4 regions of the Pseudomonas sediminis genome follow, and region 1 is predicted to be linked to each of the others. Evidence: predicted binding sites of a transcription regulator. Region 1 holds the regulator's gene; each other region holds the start of a gene.
What was found. Region 1 encodes FliA, which starts transcription of late flagellar genes. Its sites were predicted from a motif close to CTAAAGTTTNNNNNNNNNNNGCCGNTAA; they were not measured.
Positions count from the first base shown of each region.

Region 2: a site for FliA is predicted at 753-780, ahead of AAEQ75_RS19250 (methyl-accepting chemotaxis protein). Genes of this name have one in related genera too.
Region 3: a site for FliA is predicted at 956-983, ahead of motA (flagellar motor stator protein MotA). Genes of this name have one in related genera too.
Region 4: a site for FliA is predicted at 766-793, ahead of AAEQ75_RS21020 (methyl-accepting chemotaxis protein). Genes of this name have one in related genera too.

Region 1 covers NZ_CP154631.1:3,560,592-3,562,758, reverse strand. The annotation lists gene AAEQ75_RS16730 (chemotaxis response regulator CheY) at 19-393, opposite strand; gene fliA (RNA polymerase sigma factor FliA) at 494-1,240, opposite strand; gene fleN (flagellar synthesis regulator FleN) at 1,237-2,067, opposite strand; gene flhF (flagellar biosynthesis protein FlhF) at 2,157-2,167, opposite strand, start outside.
Region 2 covers NZ_CP154631.1:4,093,780-4,095,946, forward strand. The annotation lists gene AAEQ75_RS19245 (undecaprenyl-diphosphate phosphatase) at 1-618, opposite strand, end outside; gene AAEQ75_RS19250 (methyl-accepting chemotaxis protein) at 884-2,167, shown strand, end outside.
Region 3 covers NZ_CP154631.1:2,462,875-2,465,041, reverse strand. The annotation lists gene motB (flagellar motor protein MotB) at 1-46, opposite strand, end outside; gene motA (flagellar motor stator protein MotA) at 50-901, opposite strand; gene AAEQ75_RS11655 (HDOD domain-containing protein) at 1,022-2,167, shown strand, end outside.
Region 4 covers NZ_CP154631.1:4,455,885-4,458,051, forward strand. The annotation lists gene acnA (aconitate hydratase AcnA) at 1-642, shown strand, start outside; gene AAEQ75_RS21020 (methyl-accepting chemotaxis protein) at 823-2,167, shown strand, end outside.

The sequences.
Region 1 (2,167 bases):
GCACCCTCGCGGCCGACATCAGCCGTTGACTCGCTCGAAGATCTTCTCGATCTTTTCCTTCAGCACCTGGGCGGTGAAGGGTTTGACCACGTAGCCATTCACGCCGGCCTGAGCCGCCTCGATGATCTGGTCGCGCTTGGCTTCGGCGGTCACCATCAGCACCGGCAGGTGCTTGAGACGCTCGTCGGCGCGAACGGCGCGCAGCAAGTCGATACCGGTCATGCCGGGCATGTTCCAGTCGGTCACCAGAAAGTCGAAGCTGCCGCTCTGCAGCATCGGCAGCGCCGACGTGCCGTCATCGGCTTCTGCGGTGTTGGTGAAACCCAAGTCCCGCAAGAGGTTCTTGATGATCCGTCGCATCGTCGAGAAATCGTCAACGATGAGGATTTTCATGTTCTTGTCCAAGTCGACCTCCGTACAGTCCCAAACGTATTGCGCTTGCAACTACGTCCTTTAATCGAGAAACCGCTTCCGCCTGCGAGTACGCCGCTGTTCAGCCTGCGCGCCATTCACTCAGTCGCGAGCGCAGGCGTGCCGCGCACTGACTGTGCAGTTGGCTCACACGTGACTCGCTAACCCCCAGCACTTCACCGATTTCTTTCAAGTTCAGTTCTTCATCGTAATACAGCGCCAGCACGAGACGTTCACGCTCGGGCAAACCGGCGATGGCCTCGGCCAAAGCCGCCTGAAAGCGTTCGTCTTCGAGGTCCCGCGAAGGTTCGAGGTGGGTGTGCCCGGCGTCTTCGTGCAACCCGCCGTGCTCGCCATCCTGCAAGAGGTCGTCGAAGCTGAACAGGCGGCTGCCCAAAGTGTCGCCAAGAATGCCGTAGTAATCCTCCAGACTCAATTGGAGTTCGGCAGCAACCTCGTGATCTTTAGCGTCGCGCCCGGTTCGGGCTTCGACTGCACGAATCGCATCGCTGACCATACGGCTGTTACGGTGCACGGAACGCGGCGCCCAATCGCCCTTGCGTACCTCGTCGAGCATGGCACCGCGAATGCGGATGCCGGCGAAGGTTTCGAAACTGGCACCCTTGCTGGAGTCGTATTTGCGCGAGGCCTCGAGCAGCCCGATCATCCCCGCCTGGATCAGATCATCGACCTGCACGCTGGCTGGCAGGCGTGCCAGCAGGTGGTAGGCGATGCGCTTGACCAGGGAGGCATAGCGCTCGATCAACTGGTGCTGGGAGTCCTGCGCCTGCGCCTTGTTGTACATACGAAGTCCAGAAGCTGCTGTCATACGGCACTGTCAGCCGTCGGTTGCTGCACCAGACGCTCGACGAAGAACTCCAGATGGCCGCGGGGGTTGGCCGGCAACGGCCAGGTGTCGACCTTCTGAGCAATCGCCTTGAACGCCAGGGCGCACTTGGATCGTGGGAACGCCTCATAGACGGCACGCTGCTTCTGCACGGCCTTGCGCACGCACTCGTCGTAGGGCACGGCGCCGACATACTGCAGGGCGACATCAAGAAAACGATCCGTCACCTTGGTCAGCTTAGCAAAGAGATTGCGCCCTTCCTGCGGACTGTGAGCCATGTTGGCCAGGACGCGGAAACGGCTGATGCCATGGTCACGGTTGAGCAGCTTGATCAGGGCGTAGGCATCGGTGATGGAGGTCGGTTCGTCGCACACCACCACGAGGATTTCCTGCGCCGCCCGGACGAAGCTGACCACCGCATCGCCGATACCGGCGGCGGTGTCGATCACCAGGACATCGAGGTTTTCGCTGATGTCGCTGAATGCCTGGATCAGCCCGGCATGCTGCATCGGCGTGAGGCTGACCATGCTCTGCGTGCCCGACGCGGCCGGCACGATGCGAATGCCGCCCGGCCCCTGCAGCAGCACGTCACGCAGATCGCACTCGCCGGCGATCACATCGGCCAGGGTGCGCTTGGGTGTGAGCCCCAGCAGCACGTCGACGTTGGCCAGCCCCAGGTCGGCGTCCATCAGCATCACCCGCCGACCGAGGTCGGCCAGGGCCATGGACAGATTCACCGACACATTGGTCTTGCCGACGCCACCCTTGCCGCCGGTCACCGCAATCACCTGTACGGGATGCATACCCATGTTCTTTCTACACCTTGTCTAACTTCGACTTGACCATCAGGCCGTTCACTCCCGCGCTCATGCGCGAGAGGGTGCAACATTGTCGCCGTTCAGCCGGCGC
Region 2 (2,167 bases), 530 kb from region 1:
CTTGAACAGCGAATAGACCGTGGCCGCCACCATAGTCGGCATGGCAAGGAAGAAGGAAAACTCGGTCGCGGCCTTGCGCGACAACCCGAAGACCAGGCCGCCGATGATGGTAGCGCCCGAACGCGACGTACCTGGAATCAGCGCCAGGCACTGGGCGAAACCGACCTTCAGGGCCAGCTTCCAGTCCATGTCGTCGACCGTTTCGGCCTGGATGGTATGATCGCGTTTCTCTGCCCAGAGCATGATGATGCCGCCGATGATCAGCGCCATGGCCACGGTAATGGGGTTGAACAGCCAGTGCTCGATGAGATCGGCGAAGGCCAGGCCGAAGATCACGGCCGGAATGAACGCCAACAGCAGATTGAAGGTGAAACGCTGGGCCTTGGGCTCATTGGGCAGCCCGACCACCACACCGAGCACCTTGGCCCGGAACTCCCAGATCACCGCCAGAATGGCGCCAAGCTGGATAATGATCTTAAACGCGGTTGCCGTTTGGCCATTGAAACCTAGCAAGTCTCCGACCACGATCAGGTGTCCGGTACTGGAAATCGGCAGGAACTCGGTCAGGCCTTCCACAATGCCCAGAATCAGAGCCTGAAAGGCCATCCAGATATCCATCAACTCCCCCAAAGCACGACGACTTCGCCGTGCGTAAACTCGAATATGCAATACAGCCCGCCGTGGGACATAAACACGCTACGCAGGTTCCTGCGCGTGCGTCCCGGCAGAAACAGCGCCTGGCTCGCCAATCACTCAGGTTTTGCGCCTGGCGGCCGAAATGCTATCAGACAACTGGCGTGAATAATGCTCCGATGCGACAGTATCGCCAGTACTGCTCGGGGTTGCCCTGACGCTGACAATTACAACAATCCGGTATTCGCCCATGAACCATTTACGCAGTCTCCCCATCAGCCGTCGCCTGTGGTTGATTCTGGCGCTTGCCCTCCTGACGCTGATCCTCCAGGGCGCTTATATGTTGCGCCAGATACACAGCGATCTTTACCTCGCCAAATCGGAAAAAACCGAGCATGTGGTGCAGAGCGTGGCGGGCATCCTCAAGTATTTCCATGATCTGGAAAGCGCCGGCAGCCTTGACCGTGAACAGGCCCAGAAACAGGCGATGGAGGTCATACGCGGGCTGCGTTATGCCGGCCAGGAGTATTTCTGGATCAATGACCAGACGCCGGTGATGGTCATGCACCCGACCAATCCCAAGCTCGAAGGTCAGAACCTGTCCAGCTTCAAGGATCCGGACGGCAAGGCGCTGTTCAACGAGATGGTCGCCATCACCCGCAGCCAGGGTGCCGGCCAGGTCGATTACCGCTGGCCGAAGCCAGGCGCCAGTGACCCGGTACCGAAGATTTCCTATGTCGAGCTGTTCCAGCCCTGGGGCTGGATCATTGGCTCCGGTGTCTATGTCGATGATGTACAGACAGAGTTCAAGGCTCAGGCACTGAAAGCCATCACCATCGGCTTTCTGATCGCCGTGCTGCTGACGGGGCTGGTGGTCGTCATTACCCGCAGTATCGTGCAACCGCTGCAGGCAGCGGTCGACGCCATGGCCAACATCGCCAGCGGCGAAGGCGACCTGACCCGTAATCTCGATACTCATGGCCGCGATGAACTCACCGCACTGGCCGCCCACTTCAATGCCTTCACCGACAAGCTGCGGCACGTTATCCGTCAGATGCTCGAGTCGGCCGGCTCGCTGGATCAGGCCGCGGGCAATCTCGGCGATATTTCCAGCGAAGCTCAGCACCATAGCCAGCAGCAGGCCCAGCAGATGGAGCTGGTCGCGACCGCCGTCAACGAGGTGACCTACGGTGTGCAGGACGTGGCGAAGAACGCCGAGCACGCCTCCAGCGAGATGCACACCGCCGAGGACCAGGCCAGACAAGGCCAGCAGAACATCGAAGCGAGCCTGCGCCAGATCGATCAGTTGTCGGGCACCATCGACAAGGCCGTCGAGGTGATCCAGTCACTGGCCAGCGAGAGCACGCAGATAGGCAGCGTGCTGGAGGTGATCCGCTCCATCGCCGAGCAAACCAACCTGCTCGCCCTCAACGCTGCCATCGAGGCTGCCCGCGCTGGTGAGCAGGGTCGCGGTTTCGCTGTGGTTGCCGACGAAGTGAGGCTGCTGGCGCAACGCACGCAAACCTCCACCGCA
Region 3 (2,167 bases), 1.1 Mb from region 1:
CAGTCTTCTTGACCCGCTTGACGATGATGGGTTGGTTATTTTCCATGGCTTAGTTGCCGCGCATGGCCTGCTCGAGCTCGCTGAAGCTCGGGCGATGCGCGGGATACAGCACCTTGCGTCCGAACTCGACAGCCAGGGTCGGCGGCATGCCAGAAGCGGAAGCGACCAGCGTCGCCTTGATCGCCTCGTAGAGATTCAGCTCTTCCTTGGCGTCATGCTCCAGCGCGCCGGAAAGCGGGCCGAAGAAGCCGTAGGAAGCGAGAATGCCGAGGAAGGTACCGACCAGGGCCGTACCTACCTTCTCACCGATCTGGGCGTTGTCCGCCTCGGCCAGAATCGACATGGTGATCACGATGCCCAGTACAGCGGCGACGATACCCATGGCCGGCATGCCGTCGGCGACCTTGGCCACCGCGTGCGCAGGGTGCTCCACTTCATCCTTGAGGCTGGCCAGCTCCATATCGAACAGGCCTTCCAGTTCGTGTGGAGCCATGTTGCCGGAAGACATGATGCGCAGGTAATCGCAGATGAATGCAGTCATCCGCGCATCCTTGAGCACACCGGGATACTTGCTGAAAATCGGACTGGCGTTGGGGTCTTCGACGTCGGCCTCGATGGCCATCATGCCCTCGCGGCGACTCTTGTTGAGTATCTCGTACAGCAGCTTGAGCACTTCGAGGTAATAGGCGTGAGTGAAGCGACTGCCAAACATGCTCAACGACTTCTTGAACACCGTCATGAACATGCTGCCGGGGTTGGCCTGTAAGAATGCCCCCAGCGCCGCGCCGCCAATAATCAGAACCTCGAAGGGATGGACCAAGGCCATAAACTTGCCGCCCGAGAGTATGAACCCACCGAGCACACAGCCAAAGACAACAATGATGCCTATGATTCTTACCATGAAATAAACGCTTGAAGAGCCTAGTGGATGGGTTATTGAAAACAACCCTTCTAATTATCGGAACTTATACGCCAGACTATAGCCAGTTATGGTCAAAAGCCAGTTTCGACTCGAGCCAATATGTCGACGTCAAAGTCCCTGCCACGCACGCTGGATGCCTGGTTACAACAACTGGGCAAATTGCCACTGCCAATCGAGCAGCAGCAGCATTTGCGCCTGCGTCGCATCCTCGCCGACAGCCGCCGCACCTGGCGCGAAATTGCCGAGGCGATAGAAGCCAGCCCATCCTTTGCCCTGCAAGTGCTGCGCGAAGCCAACCAGTCGGGCAACAGCCTCAGCGATCCCGCCGAGAGTGTCGAAACGGCACTTTCACGTCTGGGACTGAGCCGCTGCGAAGCCCTTCTCAACCAGGCACCTGCCCTGCCAGAAAGCGACATCCCTCTGCCACTCAAGCAGATCCTGCTGATTAGTCAGCATGCCAGCCAACAGGCGCGCGGCCTGTTCGGCGCACGCCTGGCACGCCTGTGGAATGAACTGCACGGCTGCAGCCTGCTGTTTCTCTCCCCTATCTGGCCGCTGCTGTGCGCCCATCCTCAACTCTTCGAAGCGTGGGAACAGCGCGTACTACTAAAAGGCGAGCGCCCTGCCGTCGTCGAGAAGGAATTGCTCGGGGTCACCTTGATCCAGCTGTGCGTCAAACTGGCCGAGCGCTGGCGCCTGCCCGAGTGGATCGTTCGCGGCTACCGCTTGCTGGAGCGAGATCGGCGTCAATTGGTCAAGGCACTGCACATCGCCCGTGATAACGAGCATTCCCTGCATCTACAGCAGATGCTCGACGCCGACATCCCCCTGCGCCACTGGCTCACTCACCCGAGCAATTGCGTGCTGCTGGCCAACGGCCTGGCGGTCTCAGCGCATCAGGCCTGGGATACCGCGCACTGCCTGCGCTGGCAAAGACTGACCAGGCTGTACCTGCAGATACCCCTCAACGAACTGCAGCAGGAAGTGCACCAGCATGCCGTGAGCAGCGCGCGCTTGATCCACGACCCCGCACTGTGGCACCCGGCGCTGGCACTGATCTGGCCCTGGGACGCTCATCGCCTCAAACCAGCCGTGAGCGTAGCTGCCCCCCCAAAACGCGATGACCTCGCCGCCTGGCGCCAGCACTGCGCACGCTTGCTCTCCGACCCCAGCACCTTTGCCAACGTGCCACAGCTGACTGCCTGCGCCCGAGACGCCTTGCAGGCCTGCGGTATGAAGCGCGTG
Region 4 (2,167 bases), 900 kb from region 1:
AACATCAAGGCCGACAGCCCGGCCGGGCGCTACCTGCGCGATCACGGTGTGGCCCAGGCCGACTTCAACTCCTACGGCTCACGCCGTGGCAATCATGAAGTGATGATGCGCGGCACCTTCGCCAACATTCGTATCCGCAACGAGATGCTCGGCGGCGAGGAAGGCGGCAACACCCTGCATGTACCGAGCGGCGAAAAACTGGCGATCTATGACGCCGCCATGCGCTACCAGGCCGAGGGCACGCCGCTGGTGATCATCGCCGGCAAGGAATACGGCACCGGCTCCAGCCGCGACTGGGCGGCCAAGGGCACCAACCTGCTGGGGGTCAAGGCGGTGATCGCCGAAAGCTTCGAACGCATCCACCGCTCCAACCTGGTGGGCATGGGCGTGCTGCCGCTGCAGTTCAATCCGGGCACCGACCGCAACAGCCTGAAACTGACCGGCAAGGAAGTGCTGGCCATCGAAGGGCTGGAAGGTGTAGAGCTGCGCCCGCAGATGCCGCTGACGCTGATCATTACCCGCGAGGACGGCACGCACGAGGAAGTCCAGGTGCTATGCCGCATCGACACCCTCAACGAGGTCGAGTACTTCAAGGCCGGCGGCATCCTCCACTTCGTGTTGCGGCAGATGATCGCCAACTGATAGACCCCTGCCCTGTTACCACCGGTAGTGGGGCATTCTCCGTCAGGCCAGGGATGGCCGATGTCGCCACCTAAATGTGACGCCAGTCAAAAAGCATTTAAACTCGCGCATATCGATTCAGCCCTCAACTTTGCCGCTCACCGGCCGATGACAGGGGCATTACAACGACGGATACCTGCCATGCGTAACAACCAGCCGGTCACTCAGCGTGAGCGAACCTTCCCTGCGCAACAACGCCTGATTTCCACCACCGACCTGAAAGGGCAGATCACCTACTGCAACGATGCCTTCATCGACGTCAGTGGTTTCAGTGGCGAGGAGCTGCTGCGCGCGCCGCATAACATCGTGCGCCATCCCGACGTGCCATCGGCGGTGTTCGATCACATGTGGACGACCCTGAAGAAGGGTCGCCCGTGGATGGGCATCGTCAAGAATCGGTGCAAGAACGGCGACCACTACTGGGTCAACGCCTACGTCACGCCCATGACCGAGAACAACCAGGTCGTCGGTTATGAATCCGTCCGCGTCAAACCGACTGCCGAACAGGTGCGCCGCGCCGAAGCGCTGTACGCCCGCATCAACGCCGGCAAGTCCCCGATTCCGAAACGCGACGCCTGGGTCCCGGTAGTGCAGGCCTGGATGCCTTTCATCCTGATCAGCCAGATCGGTTTCCTGATCGGCCACTGGATGGGCAGCGGCTGGGGCTTCGCACTGGCAGCGATTCTATCGGTACCGCTGGGTCTGGCCGGCATAGCCTGGCAGACACGCGGGATCAAACGCCTGCTACGCCTGGCCGAACAGACCACCTCCGACCCGCTGATCGCGCAGATGTATACCGACAGCCGCGGCGCCGAGGCCCGCTTGGAGATGGCAATGCTCAGCCAAGACGCCCGGCTGAAAACCTGCCTGACCCGTCTGCAGGACACCGCCGAGCATCTGACCCAGCAGGCCCGCGAGGCCGACAAGCTGGCGCACAACAGCTCCGCCGGCCTTGACCGCCAACGCCAGGAAACCGAGCAGGTCGCTACCGCCGTGAACGAAATGGCCGCCACCACTCTGGAAGTGGCCAGCAACGTCGCCCGCACCGCCATCGCTACCCAGGAGGCCAACCGCCTCACCAGCGAGGGCCGCACCATCGCCGCGGAGACCCGTGAAGCCATCCAGCGCCTGTCGCAATCGGTGGGCGATACCGGCGAAACCGTTACCCGTCTGGCCCAGGACAGCAGCGAGATTGGCGGCGTGGTCGACGTGATCAAGGGCATCGCAGACCAGACCAACCTGCTCGCCCTCAACGCCGCCATCGAGGCCGCCCGCGCCGGCGAAATGGGCCGCGGTTTCGCCGTGGTGGCCGACGAGGTTCGCTCGCTGGCTCAGCGCACGGCCGAATCCACGGAGCAGATTCATGGGCTGATCGCCAAGCTGCAACGTACGGCCGAAGAAGCCGTGCTGACCATGGAAATCGGCCGCAAGCAGGCTGACGAAGGTGTCGAACGCGTTCTCCAGGCCGATCAGGCGCTGTCCGGCA